DNA from 4 places in the Shinella sp. GW821-FHT10F02 genome. Region 2 is predicted to be linked to each of the others. Evidence: predicted binding sites of a transcription regulator. Region 2 holds the regulator's gene; each other region holds the start of a gene.
What was found. Region 2 encodes PhoB, which activates phosphate uptake and scavenging genes when phosphate is short. Its sites were predicted from a motif close to TGTCATNNANCTGTCAT; they were not measured.
Positions count from the first base shown of each region.

Region 1: AC1RWL_RS12200 (LTA synthase family protein) is a predicted target of PhoB. The motif match lies at 2,703-2,719, and genes of this name have one in related genera.
Region 3: ppk2 (polyphosphate kinase 2) is a predicted target of PhoB. The motif match lies at 2,122-2,138, and genes of this name have one in related genera.
Region 4: AC1RWL_RS17125 (DUF2794 domain-containing protein) is a predicted target of PhoB. The motif match lies at 1,791-1,807, and genes of this name have one in related genera.

Region 1 covers NZ_JBXASL010000003.1:496,938-501,259, forward strand. Annotated here, with positions in the region: gene AC1RWL_RS12190 (TadE/TadG family type IV pilus assembly protein) at 1-25, opposite strand, end outside; gene AC1RWL_RS12195 (DUF1003 domain-containing protein) at 162-692, opposite strand; gene AC1RWL_RS12200 (LTA synthase family protein) at 739-2,673, opposite strand; gene AC1RWL_RS12205 (NAD+ synthase) at 2,976-4,322, shown strand, end outside.
Region 2 covers NZ_JBXASL010000004.1:309,157-313,478, forward strand. Annotated here, with positions in the region: gene argF (ornithine carbamoyltransferase) at 1-45, opposite strand, end outside; gene AC1RWL_RS14635 (aspartate aminotransferase family protein) at 123-1,313, opposite strand; gene AC1RWL_RS14640 (GcrA family cell cycle regulator) at 1,738-2,277, shown strand; gene phoB (phosphate regulon transcriptional regulator PhoB) at 2,412-3,095, opposite strand; gene phoU (phosphate signaling complex protein PhoU) at 3,110-3,838, opposite strand; gene pstB (phosphate ABC transporter ATP-binding protein PstB) at 3,890-4,322, opposite strand, start outside.
Region 3 covers NZ_JBXASL010000001.1:1,014,616-1,018,937, reverse strand. Annotated here, with positions in the region: gene AC1RWL_RS04715 (ribbon-helix-helix domain-containing protein) at 1-69, shown strand, start outside; gene AC1RWL_RS04710 (CorA family divalent cation transporter) at 79-1,068, opposite strand; gene ppk2 (polyphosphate kinase 2) at 1,120-2,028, opposite strand; gene AC1RWL_RS04700 (alpha/beta fold hydrolase) at 2,203-3,120, opposite strand; gene AC1RWL_RS04695 (LysR family transcriptional regulator) at 3,268-4,173, opposite strand; gene AC1RWL_RS04690 (SDR family oxidoreductase) at 4,285-4,322, shown strand, end outside.
Region 4 covers NZ_JBXASL010000005.1:204,000-208,321, reverse strand. Annotated here, with positions in the region: gene acnA (aconitate hydratase AcnA) at 1-540, shown strand, start outside; gene AC1RWL_RS17130 (DUF1223 domain-containing protein) at 716-1,492, shown strand; gene AC1RWL_RS17125 (DUF2794 domain-containing protein) at 1,828-2,202, shown strand; gene AC1RWL_RS17120 (GNAT family N-acetyltransferase) at 2,204-2,755, opposite strand; gene pyc (pyruvate carboxylase) at 2,893-4,322, opposite strand, start outside.

The sequences.
Region 1 (4,322 bases), on a different contig from region 2:
TGCAAAGGCGGGACAGAGCATACATGACATCTCCTCCTTAGGATTGTGACGAGGCTGTCCGCATCCACCAATGGATGCTGAGGTCATGGTGCACCCTGAATCTTAAGTTCCCCTTTAAATTGCGTTGTTTTATTATGAAGCACTTTTTGATTGTGCGCTATTTAGTTTCGCCCTTCTAATATGTTGTGCAAGCGCAGAACTTCGCGCTTGAGCCCTGCGATCTCTTCGATGAAGTGCGTATCAATCTTGTGGTGTAGAGCGATCAACTCGATCTCCGCCTTGAGGTTGACCTCATAGTCCTTGGAGGCCTCGAAGCGGTCGCGGGCGGCCTGCCGGTTCTGCGACATCATGATGATTGGCGCCTGGATGGCCGCGAGCATGGACAAAACGAGGTTCAGGAAGATGAAAGGGTAGGGGTCGAAGGCGTCGCGCGTGAGCAGGATCGTATTGGAAACCGTCCAGACAACCAGGAAGATAAAAAAGCCGATGATGAAGCCCCACGAACCGCCGATGCGGGCGATGTCGTCGGCGATGCGTTCGCCGAACGACTGTTTGGCCTCATAGGCGACGTTCCTGTCTTCCGACAGGATGCGGCCTTCGCGGGAGTGCAGCAGCACTTCCCGCTCGGTCTCGTCGAGTTCGCTGGCGGCTTTGCCGAAGAGGATCTGGGCTGCGTCGTCGAAGGGTCTCATGGGCCGGGCTCCGGAGAAGGGAATCGGAGCCCTAGCCTAGCGCTGTTTAGAAGCCCGCCGCCATCAGTTCTGCGTGGGAATTGAAGAAGCGCTCGAGACCGTACTGCTTGCCGAACATGATGTCGTGCTGCAGGAAGCGGAAGTCGCGCACCAGCGGGTCGATCGTCTTCTTGCGCGCCCAGCCGGCCGTGCCCTTGCCCTTGGCGTCGATCAGCATGTAGCGGTCGATGACACGCAGCTTGTCGTGCACCGCGCCGAGGAAGCCGGTATAGTAGGGATGCTCGAAGCCGGCTTCCTTGAGGATGTAGTAGGACAGGAAGGCCGGGCTGATCGTGCCGATCTCCTTTTCCGTGCCGGTCTTGTTCGACCAGATGACGAGCGGGGTCTCGTGCTCCTTCTGCATCTGCTCGGGCGAGCCCTTGCGCGAGGCGGTGATGCCCTTCATGTAGCCGGAGTTCTGGTAGACCGTGTTGAGCGGCGGCAGGTGATCGCCGAAGACGACGATGATCGTCTCGCGGTCGCGCGTCTTCGCCCAGTCCATCAGCATCTTCAGGCTCTGGTCCGCTTCCTTCACGCCCTGCGCGTAGCTGGCGAGCATGCGGTTGTCGCGCGCATCGAGCTTGCCGTCCACGGCAATGTCCGTCTTCGCATAGCGCCCGTCGTCATAGGGGCCGTGGCCCTGGAGCGTGACGGTGAAGAAGAAGAACGGGTCTTCCTGCGCATCCGCCTGGCGGATGATTTCCTTGATCAGCGCCTCGTCCGAGGTGAAGTTGCCGCGTTTTGCCAGCGGCGGCATCTTATCGACGTCCTTGAAGGTCTGGAAGCCGAAGGCCTTGTAGACGCTGGAGCGGTTCCAGAACCAGCCGGAGAACGGATGGATGGCGCGCGCCGTATAACCTTCCGCCCGGAAGAAGGTGGCAAGCGAGGGGATCGGCTTGCGCACATATTGCTGGTAGGGAATGCTGCCCGTGGGAAGGAAGGCGTTGGAAAAGCCGGTCAGCGCCTCGAATTCGACATTGGCGGTGAGCCCGCCGAATTCCGGCGAGAAGACGTTGCCGCTCTGGCTTTCGCGGATCACCGGCATCGGATCCGCCGAGAGCTTTACGCTCTGGATGCGCGTCGGATCCCACAGCGATTCACTCATCACCACGATGACGTCGGGCTTGGAGCGGTGCGTCGTGCCGGCCGGCAGCGGCTTCGACGGGATCTTGTCGATCGCATCGACCATGTAGCCGGCAGGCGCCTGCACGTTGGCCATCGGCAGGTTGATGGCGAAGGCCATGACGAAGCCGTTGTGGCGATAGTTCTCCGCCTGGTCCCACATGATCGGGAAGACCTTCAGCCGATCGCGGACCCAGGAGAACTCGTTGTAGTCCATGATGGAGACGAAGCCGGCGATGAGCGGCAGTGCGACGGCGAGCCGCGTCAGGCGCTCCTTCTTCGTCAGCGGGCGGAAGCGGCGCCAGGCGAAGACCCACAGGCTGATGAGGGCGGCGACGGATGCGACGACGGCGAGCGCAAGGGCTGCGGCCGTCCACGGCCGGTCCTGCACCAGCACCGGCATCAGCTCCATGATTTGGCGCCCGAAGAGCAGGTCGGTCGGATAGAGCGGGTCGGTGAGAAAGACCTGCTTCTGCTGCGAGATGACACCCATCAGCACGACGAGCGGCGAAACGAGCAGCACGGCCTTGTGCTGCCGGCCGATCAGGGCATCGATGGCGAGGTAGAGCAGGAAGAACACGCCCGTGGTGGTCCAGGCGGGCTGTTCGGGGTTGGTGAAATAAAGCCAGGTCTGGTCAACGGAGCCGCGCGTGATAAGCTCGACGGCAACGACGGTAAGGAGGGCGAGAAGCAGGGAGACGGCGAGCGAACGCAGGACCGCCAGCGCCTTGATATGACGCGCGAAAAAGCCTGCTTCAACGGCAAGGCCTTCGGCGGCTTCGATAGCCACGGCAGTGGGAGTGAACAGGGCCAAGGCCATCTCCAAACTTCATAAAACTTTCGTACCATTGTCATATGGATGTCATCTTGAACAGGAGATGAACGGTTTCTGCAACGTTCATCCAGTGCTTTGGTTCCCCCTGTTGCACTGCGGCAATGTTCGGCGCGAGACGCTGAAAAACCGGGGCTTGCGCCGAAAGCGCGCGCAAACCGCACGCAAACCCCACCGCCCTTCATTCCCAAAGCGCTCGGCATGCTCTAAAGAGCTTGTCGACCGTTCGAGAGTGCGGCAGCGAGGCGCGGCCGCAGGATCGGACACCATGAGGAAACGGGTCCGCAGACATGACTTCCGAGACTGAAAAGGCGACGCTGCGCATCGCTATTGCGCAATTGAACCCGACCGTCGGCGACATTGCCGGCAATCTCGCCAAGGCGCGCGCCGCGCGCGAGGACGCCGCCCGCCAGGGCGCCGACCTGCTGCTTCTGACGGAGCTGTTCATTTCCGGCTATCCGCCGGAAGACCTCGTGCTGAAACCCGCCTTCCTGAAGGCCTGCCGCCGCGCGGTGGACGACCTCGCCAACGACACCGCCGACGGCGGCCCCGGCGTCATCATTGGCTTCCCGCGGCAGGACGAGACCGGGCGCTACAACGCCGTCGCCGTGCTCGATGGCGGCAAGGTGATCGCGGTGCGCGACAAGGTCGACCTGCCGAACTACGGCGAGTTCGACGAGAAGCGCGTCTTCGACCAGGGCGCCATGCCTGGACCGGTCAATTTCCGCGGCGTGCGCCTCGGTATTCCGATTTGCGAGGATATCTGGGGCGAGCTCGGCGTCTGCGAGACGCTGGCCGAAAGCGGCGCCGAAATCCTGCTGTCGCCGAACGGTTCACCCTATTATCGCGCCAAGGTCGACGTGCGCCACCAGGTGGTGCTGAAGCAGGTCATCGAGACCGGGCTGCCGCTCATCTACGCCAACCAGCTCGGCGGCCAGGACGAGCTGGTGTTCGATGGCGCGAGCTTCGCCTTCAACACGGACAAGTCGCTCGCCTTCCAGATGAGCCAGTTCGAGGAGACGATCGCGCTCACCACCTGGAAGAAGCGCGGCGACGGCTGGGTCTGCGACGGCGGGCCGATGTCGCGCATTCCCGAGCACGAGGAGGCGGATTACCGCGCCTGCCTGCTCGGCTTCCGAGACTACGTCAACAAGAACGGCTTCAAGAATGTCGTGCTCGGCCTGTCCGGCGGCATCGATTCGGCGATCTGCGCGGCGATTGCCGTGGATGCGCTGGGCGAGGAACGGGTGCGCTGCATCATGCTGCCCTACCGCTATACCTCGAAGGATTCGCTGAAGGACGCGGCCGATTGCGCCAAGCTGCTCGGCTGCCGCTATGACATCGTGCCGATCGAGGCGCCGGTGAGCGGCTTCCTCTCCTCGCTTTCGGAACTTTTCGAAGGCACGGAAGAGGGCATCACGGAAGAAAACCTGCAGAGCCGCACGCGCGGCACGATCCTGATGGCCGTCTCCAACAAGTTCGGCTCGATGGTCGTCACCACCGGCAACAAGTCGGAAATGTCGGTCGGTTACGCCACGCTCTACGGCGACATGAACGGCGGCTTCAACCCGATCAAGGACCTCTACAAGATGCAGGTTTACGCGCTGTCGCGTTGGCGCAACGCGCATACGCCCCCG
Region 2 (4,322 bases):
ATCGCTTTCCGAAACGGCGGAAAGGTCGAGAAAATGCTTGGCCATGATGTGTCCTGTCTGTCCGGTCCTTTGATGCTGCCGCGACCTTTGCGCGTCACGAGTGACGCGCGGCGCGGCAGTGCTCAGGCCGCCTTGGCGGCGCTGAGCTTTTCGGCAGCCCGCTCGATGCGCGCAAGCCCCTCGCGCGCCTCCTCGGTGGTCACCGTCAGCGGCGGCAACAGCCGCAGCACATTGTCGCCCGCCGGCACGGCGAGCAGCTTTTCCGCACGCACGGCCTTGAGCAGTTCGGCGGTCGGTATCCTTGCCTTGATGCCGAGCATCAGGCCCTCGCCGCGGATATCCTCGATGATCTCGGGGAAGCGATCCTTCAATGCCGCGAGACCCTGGCGGAAGACGAGCGCCACGTCGCGCACATGATCGAGGAAGCCCTCTTCCAGCACGACGTCGAGCACCGCATTGCCGACCGCCATGGCGAGCGGGTTGCCGCCATAGGTCGAGCCATGTGTGCCGGCGACCATGCCGGCAGCCGCTTCGTTCGTGGCAAGGCAGGCGCCGAGCGGGAAACCGCCGCCGATGCCCTTGGCGACCGCCATGATATCCGGCGTGACGCCCGACCATTCATGGGCGAACAGGCGCCCGGTGCGGCCGACGCCGGACTGTACCTCGTCGAGAACCAGCAGCAGGCCGTATTCGTCGCAGAGCTGGCGCAGCTCCTGCATGAATTCCTTCGGCACCGGGCGGATGCCGCCCTCGCCCTGCACCGGCTCGATCAGGATCGCGGCCGTCTCTTCGGTGATCGCATCCTTGACGGCGGTGATGTCGCCGAAGGGGACCTGGAGGAAGCCGGGGGCCTTGGGGCCGAACCCTTCGAGGTACTTTTCCTGGCCGCCGGCGGCGATCGTCGCGAGCGTGCGGCCGTGGAAGGCGCCTTCGAAGGTGATGATGTGGAACTTGCCGGGATGGCCCTTGGCGAAATGATAGCGGCGCGCGGTCTTGATCGCGCATTCCAGCGCTTCGGCGCCCGAATTGGTGAAGAACACCTTGTCGGCGAAGGTCGCCTCCGTCAGGCGGCGGCCGAGGCTTTCCTGGCCCGGAACCTCATAGAGGTTCGACAGGTGCCAGACCTTGTCGGCCTGGTCCTTCAGCGCGGCGACGAGATGCGGATGCGCATGGCCCAGCGAATTGACGGCGACGCCGGCGGCGAAGTCGAGATATCGCTCGCCATCCTCGGCGATCAGCCAGACGCCCTCCCCGCGCGTGAACCGGAGCGGTGCACGCATATAGGTTTCATAGAGCGGCGCGGCATCGGCCATGGCGCGGATCCTCCGAAAAAGAGATGCGGAAAAACGTGAACGCGGCTTGACTTTTCCAGGCTCCAGAAAAATCAAAAGCCGCCTTTCGGCGGCATGCGGCACTATCGGCATTTCAGGCCGGGATGTCAACAAATCGCACCCCGAAATAGTGCTGAACCTCCCGCAAGGTGAGGATTCACGCCACGCGCGGAAGGTGTCGCTATCGAGTCACACCCGGCCAGCAAGTTGGGGAAAACTCGGAAATCGATTCGCCCGGATTCCTGCGACTCTTGTCACAGAGTCCCCCAAACTCTAGGTTAAAGACCAATTACTAGACTGCATGCGGCGGAACTAGTCACCAAAAGAGTTAGGGCGTTCAAATTCCGGACCCGTCCGGAACGCGATGAGGGATTCCCGCATTGCGAGCGCCGAGCGGAGACGAGAGATGAACTGGACAGACGAGCGGGTCGAGAAACTCAAGAAGCTCTGGAGCGAGGGCCTGAGCGCGAGCCAGATCGCGGCACAGCTCGGCGGCGTCAGCCGCAACGCGGTTATCGGCAAGGTGCACCGGCTTAACCTGCCGGGCCGCGCCAAGGCCGGCGGCACGCAGAGCGCGTCGCGCCCCAAGCGCCCGGTGCCGGCAGCCCCGCGCCCCGCGACGACCTTCCAGGCCCGCGCCGTGACGGCCCGTTCCGTGGTGCGCCCGGCCGGCAACACCATCACCAAGGAAGAGGTCGAGACGGATTTCGAGACGCAGCGCGAGCAGCTTCCGGTTCCGTCCAACGGCAACAACGTGGTCGTGCCCATGTCGCGCCGGCTCGAGCTGACCCAGCTCACCGAGCGCACCTGCAAATGGCCGATCGGCGACCCGCTGAACGACGACTTCCACTTCTGCGGCAACGAGTCCCCGGACAACTCGCCCTACTGCACCTACCACCAGCGCCTCGCCTACCAGCCCTCGGCCGAGCGCCGCCGGATGCGGTGATCTTTTCCACGACGGCACATGCGATGCGGACCCGAAAGGGTCCGTTTTCGTTTGTGATGTAGGGCCGGACCATACTCCAAAACGCAAACAGGCCCCGAAGGGCCCATTTTCGTCCTTGGGAGGAAAGGGGTCGCTCAGGCTTCCAGCGAATAGCCTGCGCCGCGCACCGTGCGGATGACGTCCTGCATGTTGGCGAAGTTGAGCGCCTTGCGCAGGCGGCCGACATGCACGTCGACCGTGCGTTCGTCGACATAGATGTCGTGGCCCCAGACGCCATCGAGAAGCTGCGAGCGCGAGAAGACGCGGCCGGGCGAGGTCATCAGGAATTCCAGCAGGCGGAATTCCGTCGGGCCGAGGCGGACTTCGCGGGTGCGGCGGTGCACGCGATGCGTCTCGCGGTCGAGCTCGATATCGCCGCAGCGCAGCACCGTCGAGACGACTTCCGGCCGGGCGCGGCGCAGCATGGCGCGCACGCGGGCGACGAGTTCGGGCGTCGAGAACGGCTTGACGACATAGTCGTCGGCGCCGGTGGCGAGCCCGCGCACGCGCTCGCTCTCTTCGCCGCGTGCCGTCAGCATGATGATCGGCAGGCGTTCGGTCTCCGGCCGCTGGCGCAGCCGCCGGCACAGTTCGATGCCCGAAACGCCCGGCAGCATCCAGTCGAGGATGAGGAGGTCCGGCATGCGCTCCTGCAAGCGCACTTCGGCCTCGTCACCGGAGAGGATCGTATCGACCTCGAAACCTTCGGCTTCGAGGTTGTAGCGCAGGAGGACGCTCAACGCCTCCTCGTCTTCCACGACGGCGATTCTGGGCACCATGGAGGCAAAACTCCTTACTCGGAGGCTTCAGTGACGTCGGCAGTGACCACTGACGTCGAGGTGTCGTCCTTCGGGCGTTCGCCTTCGGGCTGCGAGCCGGTCGCCATGTAGTAGATGGTTTCCGCGATGTTGGTCGCATGGTCGCCGATGCGCTCGATGTTCTTGGCGCAGAACAGGAGATGGGTGCAGGGCGTGATGTTGCGCGGATCTTCCATCATGTAGGTGAGGAGTTCGCGGAACAGCGAGGTGTAGATCGCGTCGATCTCGTCGTCGCGCTCGCGGATGGCCTTGGCCTTCTCCACCGAGCGGGTGGCGTAGACGTCGAGCACTTCCTTGAGCTGGATCAGCGTCAGTTCGGCGAGGTGCTCCAGGCCGCGGGTAAGCTTGCGGGGCATACCCGAGCTCTGCACGGCGATGACGCGCTTGGCAGTGTTCTTGCCGAGGTCGCCGACGCGCTCCAGTTCGGCCGCGATACGGATCGCGCCCATGATTTCGCGCAGGTCCGCAGCCACCGGCTGGCGCTTGGCGATCGTGACGATCGCCTTCTCGTTGATCTGGCGCTCGGCGGTGTCGAGGATGACGTCTTCCGAGATCACCTTCTGCGCCAGCGCACCATCGGTGGTGACGAGCGCACGGACAGAGTCCGCCACCATCTGCTCGGCCGTGCCACCCATTTCGGAGATGCGGCGGGAGAGGTACTTCAGTTCTTCGTCATAAATCGAGACAATATGGGTCGATGACATGGTTGTGTCCTTAATGCGCTCGGATTTTCAGGGGGTTCGGCGACGATGGCGTCAGCCGAAGCGGCCCATGATGTAGTCCTGCGTGCGCTGGTCATCCGGGTTGGTGAACATCTTGTCGGTGTCGTTCTCCTCGACGAGGTTGCCGAGGTGGAACATGGCGGTGCGCTGCGAAACGCGGGCCGCCTGCTGCATCGAGTGCGTCACGATGACGATCGTGAAGTTGGCGCGCAGCTCGTGGATCAGTTCCTCGACCTTTGCGGTCGCGATCGGGTCGAGCGCCGAGCAGGGTTCGTCCATCAGGATGACTTCCGGGCTGACGGCGACAGCGCGGGCGATGCACAGGCGCTGCTGCTGACCGCCGGAGAGGCCGGTTCCGCCTTCGAGCAGGCGGTCCTTCACCTCGTTCCACAGGCCGGCCTTCTGCAGGCTGGACTCGACGATGGCGTCCATGTCGGCCTTCGCCTTGGCGAGGCCGTGGATGCGC
Region 3 (4,322 bases), on a different contig from region 2:
ATCTACATCATGGGTGGCGCGAAGAAATGCGACGGCGCACGGGAATTCCACATCGTCGCCGCCGAGTAGACGGAATGATCAGAACCGCAGGCTGATGCCGGCACGGCGCAGCAGCCAGTAGAACAGCGCGGTGGCGCCGACGCCGAGCGCCATCGCCCAGCCGAATCCGGATTCACCCACGCTGAACGGCAATCCGGCCGTGTTCATGCCGAACACGCCGACGACCAGCGTGCCGGGGAGCAGCAGCGCGCTCATCACCGCCATCGCCCGCAGGCTACGGTTCGATTCGTCGGCCAGTTCCGCCGCCATTTCTTCCTGGAGCAGACGGGCGCGGTCGTTGACCATGACGATTTCGCGGTCGAGCCGCTCCAGCCGCAGCGAAAGCCGGTGCAGCACGGCATGGGTCGCCTCGGAGAGCGCCCAGTCCTCGCGGTCCTCCTCCTCGAACAGCGCCACCATGCCCGCCACCGGGCGATGCAGCGACACAGCCAGCCGGCGGACTTCCTTGAGGCTGCGGCGCTCGTCGCTCAACCGCTCGGTGACGATGCGGTCTTCCACCGCGTCGAGCAGGCGGGTCGCCTCGTTGAGCCTGAGATTGGTGTTCTTGCAGAAGGCAGCGACGATGCCCTCGAAAAGCTCGCAGGCCGTTGCGGGTGAAAAACCTTCGGCAAAGGATCGCCGCACCCGGTCCACAGCCTCCAGCGGATGCCGCCGTCCGGTGACGAGCAGCCGGTCGGTGAGCGCGAAATGCATGCGGCCGATCGTGGTCGACATGCGGTCCATATCCATCTGCATGTCGGCGACGACGCCGTGCAGCGTGCCGGCCTCCTGGCCGAGCACCAGACTTTCGTCATGTCCGTCGAGAATGGCGCGCGCGGTAGCGGGCAAGGGGCAATGGCCGGCAAGCCAGCCCTGCATGCGCTGGTCGACGAGATCGACATGTAGCCAGACCCAGCCGTCTTCGGCGCCGAGCGCCGGACCGATGTCCTGGGGCGCAAGCGGCACCACGCGTTCGCCGGGACGCGCCCGCCAGGCCCCGATGAGGCCCGGCGGGTGTTCCTTGTCCATCTCAGGGAGGAGATTCAAATAAAATGCTCCATCCGTGTCCTTGCCGGTATGTCAGTAGACCTCCGGCACATACATGTCGTCCGGCGGGGAATGGCGGATGTAATTGTCATTCCGCACGCGTTCCGGCAGCTCGATCGGAGCCTTCGGCACATCTTGATAGGGAACCTGCGTCAGGAGATGGGCGATGCAGTTCAGCCGCGCCTTCTTCTTGTCCACCGCCTCGACGATCCACCAGGGCGCCTCGGGGATGTGGGTGCGCTCCAGCATCTCTTCCTTGGCCTTGGTGTAATCTTCCCAGTGGACACGGCTTTCCAGGTCCATCGGCGAGAGCTTCCACTGCTTCAGCGGATCGTGGATGCGCATGCGGAAGCGGAATTCCTGCTCGTCGTCGGTGATCGAGAACCAGTATTTGATGAGGATGATGCCGGAGCGCACCAGCATGCGCTCGAATTCCGGCACCGAGCGGAAGAACTCTTCAAGCTCTTCGGCGTTGCAGAAGCCCATGACGCGCTCGACACCGGCGCGGTTGTACCAGGAGCGGTCGAACAGCACCATTTCGCCGGCGCTCGGCAGATGGGCCGCATAACGCTGGAAATACCACTGGTTGCGCTCGCGCTCGGTGGGCGCCGGCAGGGCCACGACGCGGCAGACGCGCGGGTTGAGGCGTTGGGTCACGCGCTTGATGGCGCCGCCCTTGCCGGCGGAGTCGCGGCCCTCGAACAGCACCACGACCTTCAGCTTGTTGTGCTGCACCCAGTCCTGCAGCTTGACCAGCTCGTGCTGGAGACGGAACAGCTCGCGGAAATAGATGCGCCGCTCGATCGTCTGCGGCGCGGGTTCGGACATGCCCTCGGAGACGAGCGCGTCCAGCTGCTCCTCTTCCATCTGCATTTCCAGCTCCTCGTCGAAGCTGTCGGCGATTTCGGCCTTGATGCGGCTCAGATGATCGTTTTCGAACATGATCGGAATCCATTTGCCCGGACGCGCGGCAGGTCACCAAGCCAGTCGATCGACCGGTCTTATCCCGCCACCAGAACTTATTAGGAAGCCCGCATGATGTTTTTGTGACAGTGCGCCGCAAAACCCCTGCCCGGCCGGGCGGAGGTCGAAGGACGGGTCACTTTCCGGCCAGGATCAGTTTGCCTTGTCGAGAAATGCCCGGACCATTGTCGTCGTGGCTTCGGGATTTTCCTCCATGATCCAGTGGCCAGAATCGGGCACCACCCCTTCGGTCACGTCGCTGGCGGCGGCCCGCATCACGGTCGCCATCATGGGGCCGAACGACTTCTCGCCGCCGATCGCCAGCACCGGCATCGTCAGTTTGCCGCCGGCGGCCAGGAAGGCCCGGTTGTCGATCGCGTCCTGGTCGAAGGCCGCGAACTGCGCGAAGCCCGAATGCATGGCGCCCGGCAGGGCATACAGCTTGGCATAGTGCTCGCGCGACGTTTCGGTAAAGCGGGCGGGCGTCGCCGAGAACTCGTTCCAGAAGCGATCGAGATAGATGCGTTCACGGCCGGCGACGAGGCGCTCCATGTCCGGCCCGCCGAAACGGAAATGCCAGAGCAGCGGGTTTTTCAGGATCTCTTCCCACGGGCCAACACCGGGCACCGGCGCATCGATCAGCACGAAGCTTTTCGTCCGCTCGGGATGCGCGGCGGCGAAGGCGAAGCCCACCATGTTGCCGATATCGTGCGTCACCAGGTCGATCTCTTCGACCTTCAGCGCATCGAGCACGCCGGCGACGTCGCCGGCCTGGGTCTTCTTGTCGAAGCCGCCGTCAGGCTTGGAGGAAAGGCCGAGACCGCGCAGGTCCGGCACGATGACCGTGTGGTCGCGGGCAAGATCGGCCGCCATCGGCGCCCACATGTCGCCGGTCTCGCCGTAACCATGCAGCAGGACGACGGCCGGCCCCGCGCCGCCGACGCGGACATGGATGGTTGCGCCGTTGGTGGTGATCTCCTGCGTCTTGAAGGACGCCGGAAAGGCGGGGACCTCGGCGCCGGCAGGTGCGGCGAAGGCGAGCAGTCCCAAGGCAAGGATGGTTTTCAACATTTTGGTCTCCCACCTAGCGGGAAGGCGATCCGATCGACCGCCGCTTTCAGCCCGTTGGTGAAGCATGACTATCACCGAACCGTCGTTCGCATTAGCCAACCAACGGCGGATCTCGCTTCCGGGTTTGCCGAACAATCGGATAGCGTGTCAGCCGGCCCCCTCCTCCCAATAGGGCGGGTCGCCGAAGGCCGCCTTGAGATGATCCGCCAGCGCGCGAAGCTTGACCGACGAGCGGCGTCCTTCGGGATGCGCGAGATAGATGAATTCCGGGCTCGGCCGCACGCCGACATCGATGAGCTTCAGGTTGCCGGCGCGAATATCCGGCCCGGCAATGAACAGCGGCAGCAGCGCAATGCCGAGGCCGGCAACCGCCGCGTCACGCAGCATGTCGCCATTGTTGACCCGCAAGCCCACCCGTGCCCGGACGATCTCGATGCCGTCAGCCGTCGCGAAGCGCCAGTCCGCCACGCCGCGGTTCGTGTAGAAGACGCCCTTGTGCCCGTCCAGTTCGGCCGTCGTCGCCGGTATGCCATTGCTGGCGAGATAATCGCCGGAAGCGACCAGCACGCGGCGACTTGGCGCCAGCCGCCACACCATCAGGCGGGAATCGTCGATCGTCCCGTGGCGCAGCACGCCGTCATAGGCACCCGAAGCGATGTCGACGCGGCGGTCGTCGAGGTCGAGCGACATTTCGATTTTCGGATTGGCCGCCAGGAACGGAAAGAGCGCCGGCCCGAGATGCAGCCGGCCGAAGGTGACGGGCGCCGAAATGCGCATCGGACCGGCAAGCGTGCCGCGACGTTCGGCAAGATCGGTCGCCGCTTCCGACACTTCCCTGAGGATGCGCGTGGCGCGTTCGAGGAAGGCGGCGCCATCCTCAGTGACCGACATCCGCCGCGTGGTGCGGTGGAGCAGCGTTGCGCCAAGGCTGCGCTCCAGCTCCGCCAGCCTTTCGCTGACCACCGATTTGGAAAGCCGCAGCGTGCGCGCCGCCTCGCTGATCGAGCCCGCTTCGGCGACCGCCACGAAACTTGTTATGCCGTCGAGCTTCATCGTTCGGTTTTTCCGGAAAATAGATCTGCCTTCGGCATTGTAGTGCGAACGCGCGGCCTGCGCCATATTCGCCTTCAGCAAACAGCAACATTCCTCGAAGGAACAACGATCATGGACAGGCTCAACGGCAAACGCGCTCTCATCACCGG
Region 4 (4,322 bases), on a different contig from region 2:
ATGATGCGCGGCACCTTCGCCAATATCCGCATCCGCAACCACATGCTCGGCCCGAACGGCAAGGAAGGTGGCTACACGATCCACTATCCGACCAAGGAAGAGATGTCGATCTACGACGCGGCCATGAAGTACAAGGCCGAGGGCGTACCGCTCGTCATCTTCGCCGGTGTCGAATATGGCAACGGCTCGTCGCGCGACTGGGCGGCCAAGGGCACCAACCTCCTCGGCGTGAAGGCCGTGGTAGCGCAGTCCTTCGAGCGTATCCACCGTTCCAACCTCGTCGGCATGGGCATCGTGCCCTTCGTTTTCGAGGACGGCACGACCTGGGCGACGCTCGACCTGAAGGGCGACGAAGTCGTCACAATCGACGGTCTCGAAGGCGACATCAAGCCGCGCGAAAAGAAGATCGCCAGGATCACCTATGCCGACGGCACGGTGAAGGAGGTTCCGCTCCTCTGCCGCATCGATACGCTCGACGAGGTGACCTACATGAACAATGGCGGCATTCTCCAGACCGTTCTGCGCGATCTCGCCGCCTGATCGTTTTCAGCATCAAAATGCGAAATGCCGGGGCCAAAACCCCGGCATTTTTCGTTTTCCGGAGCGTTTTTCTCAGCTATGAGTCTCACTCCATCGTGACTTCCTGTTGAACCGGCAAGCGCGTATGACGGGCTCAAATGGCTGGCCACCCGCCGCCACTCCATTGGAAATGATCATGCCGAGACCGCACATACTGGAATGTCTGGCGATCCTGCTTGCGCTCGGAGCCGGCGCAGGGGCTGCACATGCCCAGGAATCCGTCACCAAGCAATCCATCAAGCCCAAGGGTGTCGTCGAGCTCTTCACCAGCCAGGGCTGCTCTTCCTGCCCGCCCGCCGACAAGGCGCTCGCCGCGCTGGCGCAGGAAGGCGAGGTCGTCGCCCTCTCCTACCATGTCGATTACTGGAACTATCTCGGCTGGGCCGACACGCTCGCCTCCAAGGACAATACCGACCGGCAATATGCCTATGCCCGCATGTTCGGCCGCAGCGGCGTCTACACGCCGCAGGCCGTGCTGAACGGCCGTGAGCACATCAACGGCGCCGATATTTCCGGCATCCGCTCGCGCATCGGCGCCATGCCGAACGAGGGCAAGGGGCTGGACGTGCCCGTCGATGTCGAGGTGAAGAACGACGAGCTGCGCATCCGCGTCGGCCCCGGCGAGGGCAAGGCCAATATCGTCATCGCCTATTTCGAGCGCGAACGCACGATCGACATCGACAAGGGCGAGAACCGCGGCAAGCGCGTCAATTACTGGCACGCCGTCACCGACATGGAAACGATCGGCATGTGGGAAGGCAAGGAGACCAACCTGGTCCTGCCGGCCGACATGCTGAAGAAGAAAAAGAAATCCGGCGGCTGTGCCGTGCTTTTGCAGCGCATGCGCACGGCCGATACGCCGGGCGCCATTTTGGGCGCGACCGTTTTGACCGGAGATAAGGCTTCTCGTTGAAATTCCCCGTAAGGGGAGGTCCGGTCCGGCTTCTTCGAGGGGCTGGGGCTTGAGGGTTCGAAGAAAGACGGACCGGACCGAGACGAAGCTACCGGCAACGGAATACTGGGCAACTTCGACAGACGCACCCCGACAATACCTGCTTCCCGCACAAGGCAGCAGGCAGGTAGAGGCTGCGACTGGCGGACTTTCTCCCGTAAATTGGGCGTCTGTTTGTCTGAATTGCGGCGAGAAGGATTTTTGCGAAAACGCAAGTCTTCGCCCATCCGCCTTGCATTTCCGTTTTGGTCAGGCACACTGTCACCCAGCCGTCACAGACGAGGTGCGGAGATTCGATGACTGATCAGCCGGATTTGCAGGCTTCCAATGTCGTGGTCGACCTTAGGGAATATAAGAGCAGCCGGGATCCGCTGCCTGTAACCTTCCATCGACGGGAGCTCGATGCAATCCTCTGGGTCTACGGCCGGATGGTCGGCGAAGGGGAATGGCGCGACTACGCAATCGACCATATGCGCGACAAGGCGGTGTTTTCCGTCTTCAAGCGCTCGGGCGAAATGCCGCTCTACCGCATCGAGAAAAATCCCAAACTCGCCGCCAAACAGGGCGCCTACAGCGTCGTCAACCAGCACGGCACCATTTTGAAACGCGGCCATGAGCTCAACCAGGTGCTCAAGGTGTTCGACAAGGTGCTGCGGCTGATCGAGACGTGATTCAGGCCATCGTCCCCGGATAGGTCGCCGAAGACGGCTCGGTTTCCGCGCCGTCGCCGAGTGCGCGCTGCATGAAGACGGTGTCGAGCCAGCGGCCGTGCTTGAAGCCGGTCGCGGTCATGCGACCCGAATGTTCGAAGCCCGCCGCCGCGTGCACGGCGATGGAGGCCGGGTGGGCGCCGCCGATGACGGCGACCATCTGGCGGAAGCCGAGCTCCGTCGAGCGGCGAATGAGCTCCGCCAGCAGCGCCTTGCCGACGCCCTTGCCGCGCGCTTCCGGCGCCAGATAGACCGAATCCTCGACGAGCCAGCGATAGGCCGGCCGCGTGCGGAAGGCGGAGGCATAGGCGTAGCCGAGGATGAGGCCGGTCTGCTCGATGGCGACGATATAGGGATAACCCTTTTCGGTGATCGCGTGGAAGCGCGCCGCCATCTCGTCGAGCGAGGGCGGGTCGATCTCGTAGCTCGCCACCCCGTTCAGCACGGACTCGCGATAGATTTCGGTGAAAGCGGCAATGTCGCCGAGATCGGCGGTGCGAATGACGAAGCTCATGGAAAGCCTGTATTAAAAGCAATTTCAGCAAAAGTGTGCAGCGGTTTTGCGTCCGAAATTGCGTCAAGACAAAACAAGGATATGGGATGGGCGTCCATCCCATATCCGGGTTTGGCTTTCAAGCGACGTTTGACGTATCAGGCACCGTAAACGATGAGCAGGTCCTTGGCGTCGATCTGGTCGCCGGCCTTGACCAGTACCTCCGAGACCGTGCCGTCCTTCTCCGCATGCAGCGCCGTTTCCATCTTCATCGCCTCGATGGAGAGCAGCACGTCGCCGGCCTTGACCGCCTGGCCGGCCGAGACCGAGACCGTCGAGATGACGCCCGGCATCGGCGCGCCGAGATGGGCGGCATTGCCGATATCCGCCTTGCGCCGCGCCGTGGACGTCGCCGCGCGGTTGCGGTCCGGCACCTTGATGAGGCGCGGCTGGCCGTTCAGCTCGAAGAACACCTTCACCATGCCCTGCGCATCCGGCTCGCTCTGCGCCTGGTGCAGGATGACGAGCGAGACGCCCTTTTCCAGTTCCGGCGACAGTTCTTCACCGGGCGAGAGGCCGTAGAAATAGGCCGGCGTCGGCAGCACGCTCACCGGACCATAGGTATCGGCGGCCAGCGCATAGTCTGTGAAGACCTTCGGATACATCAGGTAGGAGGCGAATTCGAAATCGTCGACCTTGCGCTCCAGCTTCTCCTCGACCGCCTTGCGCTCGGCATCGAGATCGGCCGGCGGCAGCAGCGAGCCCGGCACGGCGGTATAGGGCTCCTCGCCCTTCAGTGCCTTCTTCTGGAGAGCGGCCGGCCAGCCGCCCGGAGGCTGGCCGAGATCGCCCTTGAGCATCGAGACGACCGATTCCGGGAAGGAGACGTCCTTGGCAGGGTTTTCCACGTCGGCGACGGTGAGGTCCTGCGAAACCATCATCAGCGCCATGTCGCCCACCACCTTGGAGGACGGCGTCACCTTGACGATATCGCCGAACATCTGGTTGGCGTCGGCATAGGCCTGGGCCACCTTGTGCCACTTGGTCTCAAGCCCGAGCGAGCGGGCCTGTTCCTTGAGGTTGGTGAACTGGCCGCCGGGCATTTCATGCAGGTAGACCTCGGAGGCCGGCCCCTTGAGGTCGCTCTCGAAGGCGGCATACTGGAAGCGCACGGCTTCCCAGTAGAACGAGATGCGGCGAATCCATTCCGGATCGAGGCCCGGATCGCGGTCGGTGCCCTTCAGTGCCTCGACGATCGAGCCGAGGCAGGGCTGCGAGGTGTTGCCGGAGAGCGCATCCATCGCCGCATCCACCACGTCGACGCCGGATTCGACGGCGGCAAGCACGGTCGCAGCCGCAATGCCCGACGTATCATGCGTGTGGAAATGGATCGGCAGGTCGGTGGATTCGCGCAGCGCCTTGAACAGCACGCGCGCCGCCGCCGGCTTCAACAGACCCGCCATGTCCTTCAGCGCGATCATATGCGCGCCGGCCTTTTCGAGGTCGGCGGCGAGCGCGGTGTAATATTTGAGGTCGTATTTCGGGCGGGCTGAATTCAGCAGGTCGCCGGTATAGCAGATCGCCGCCT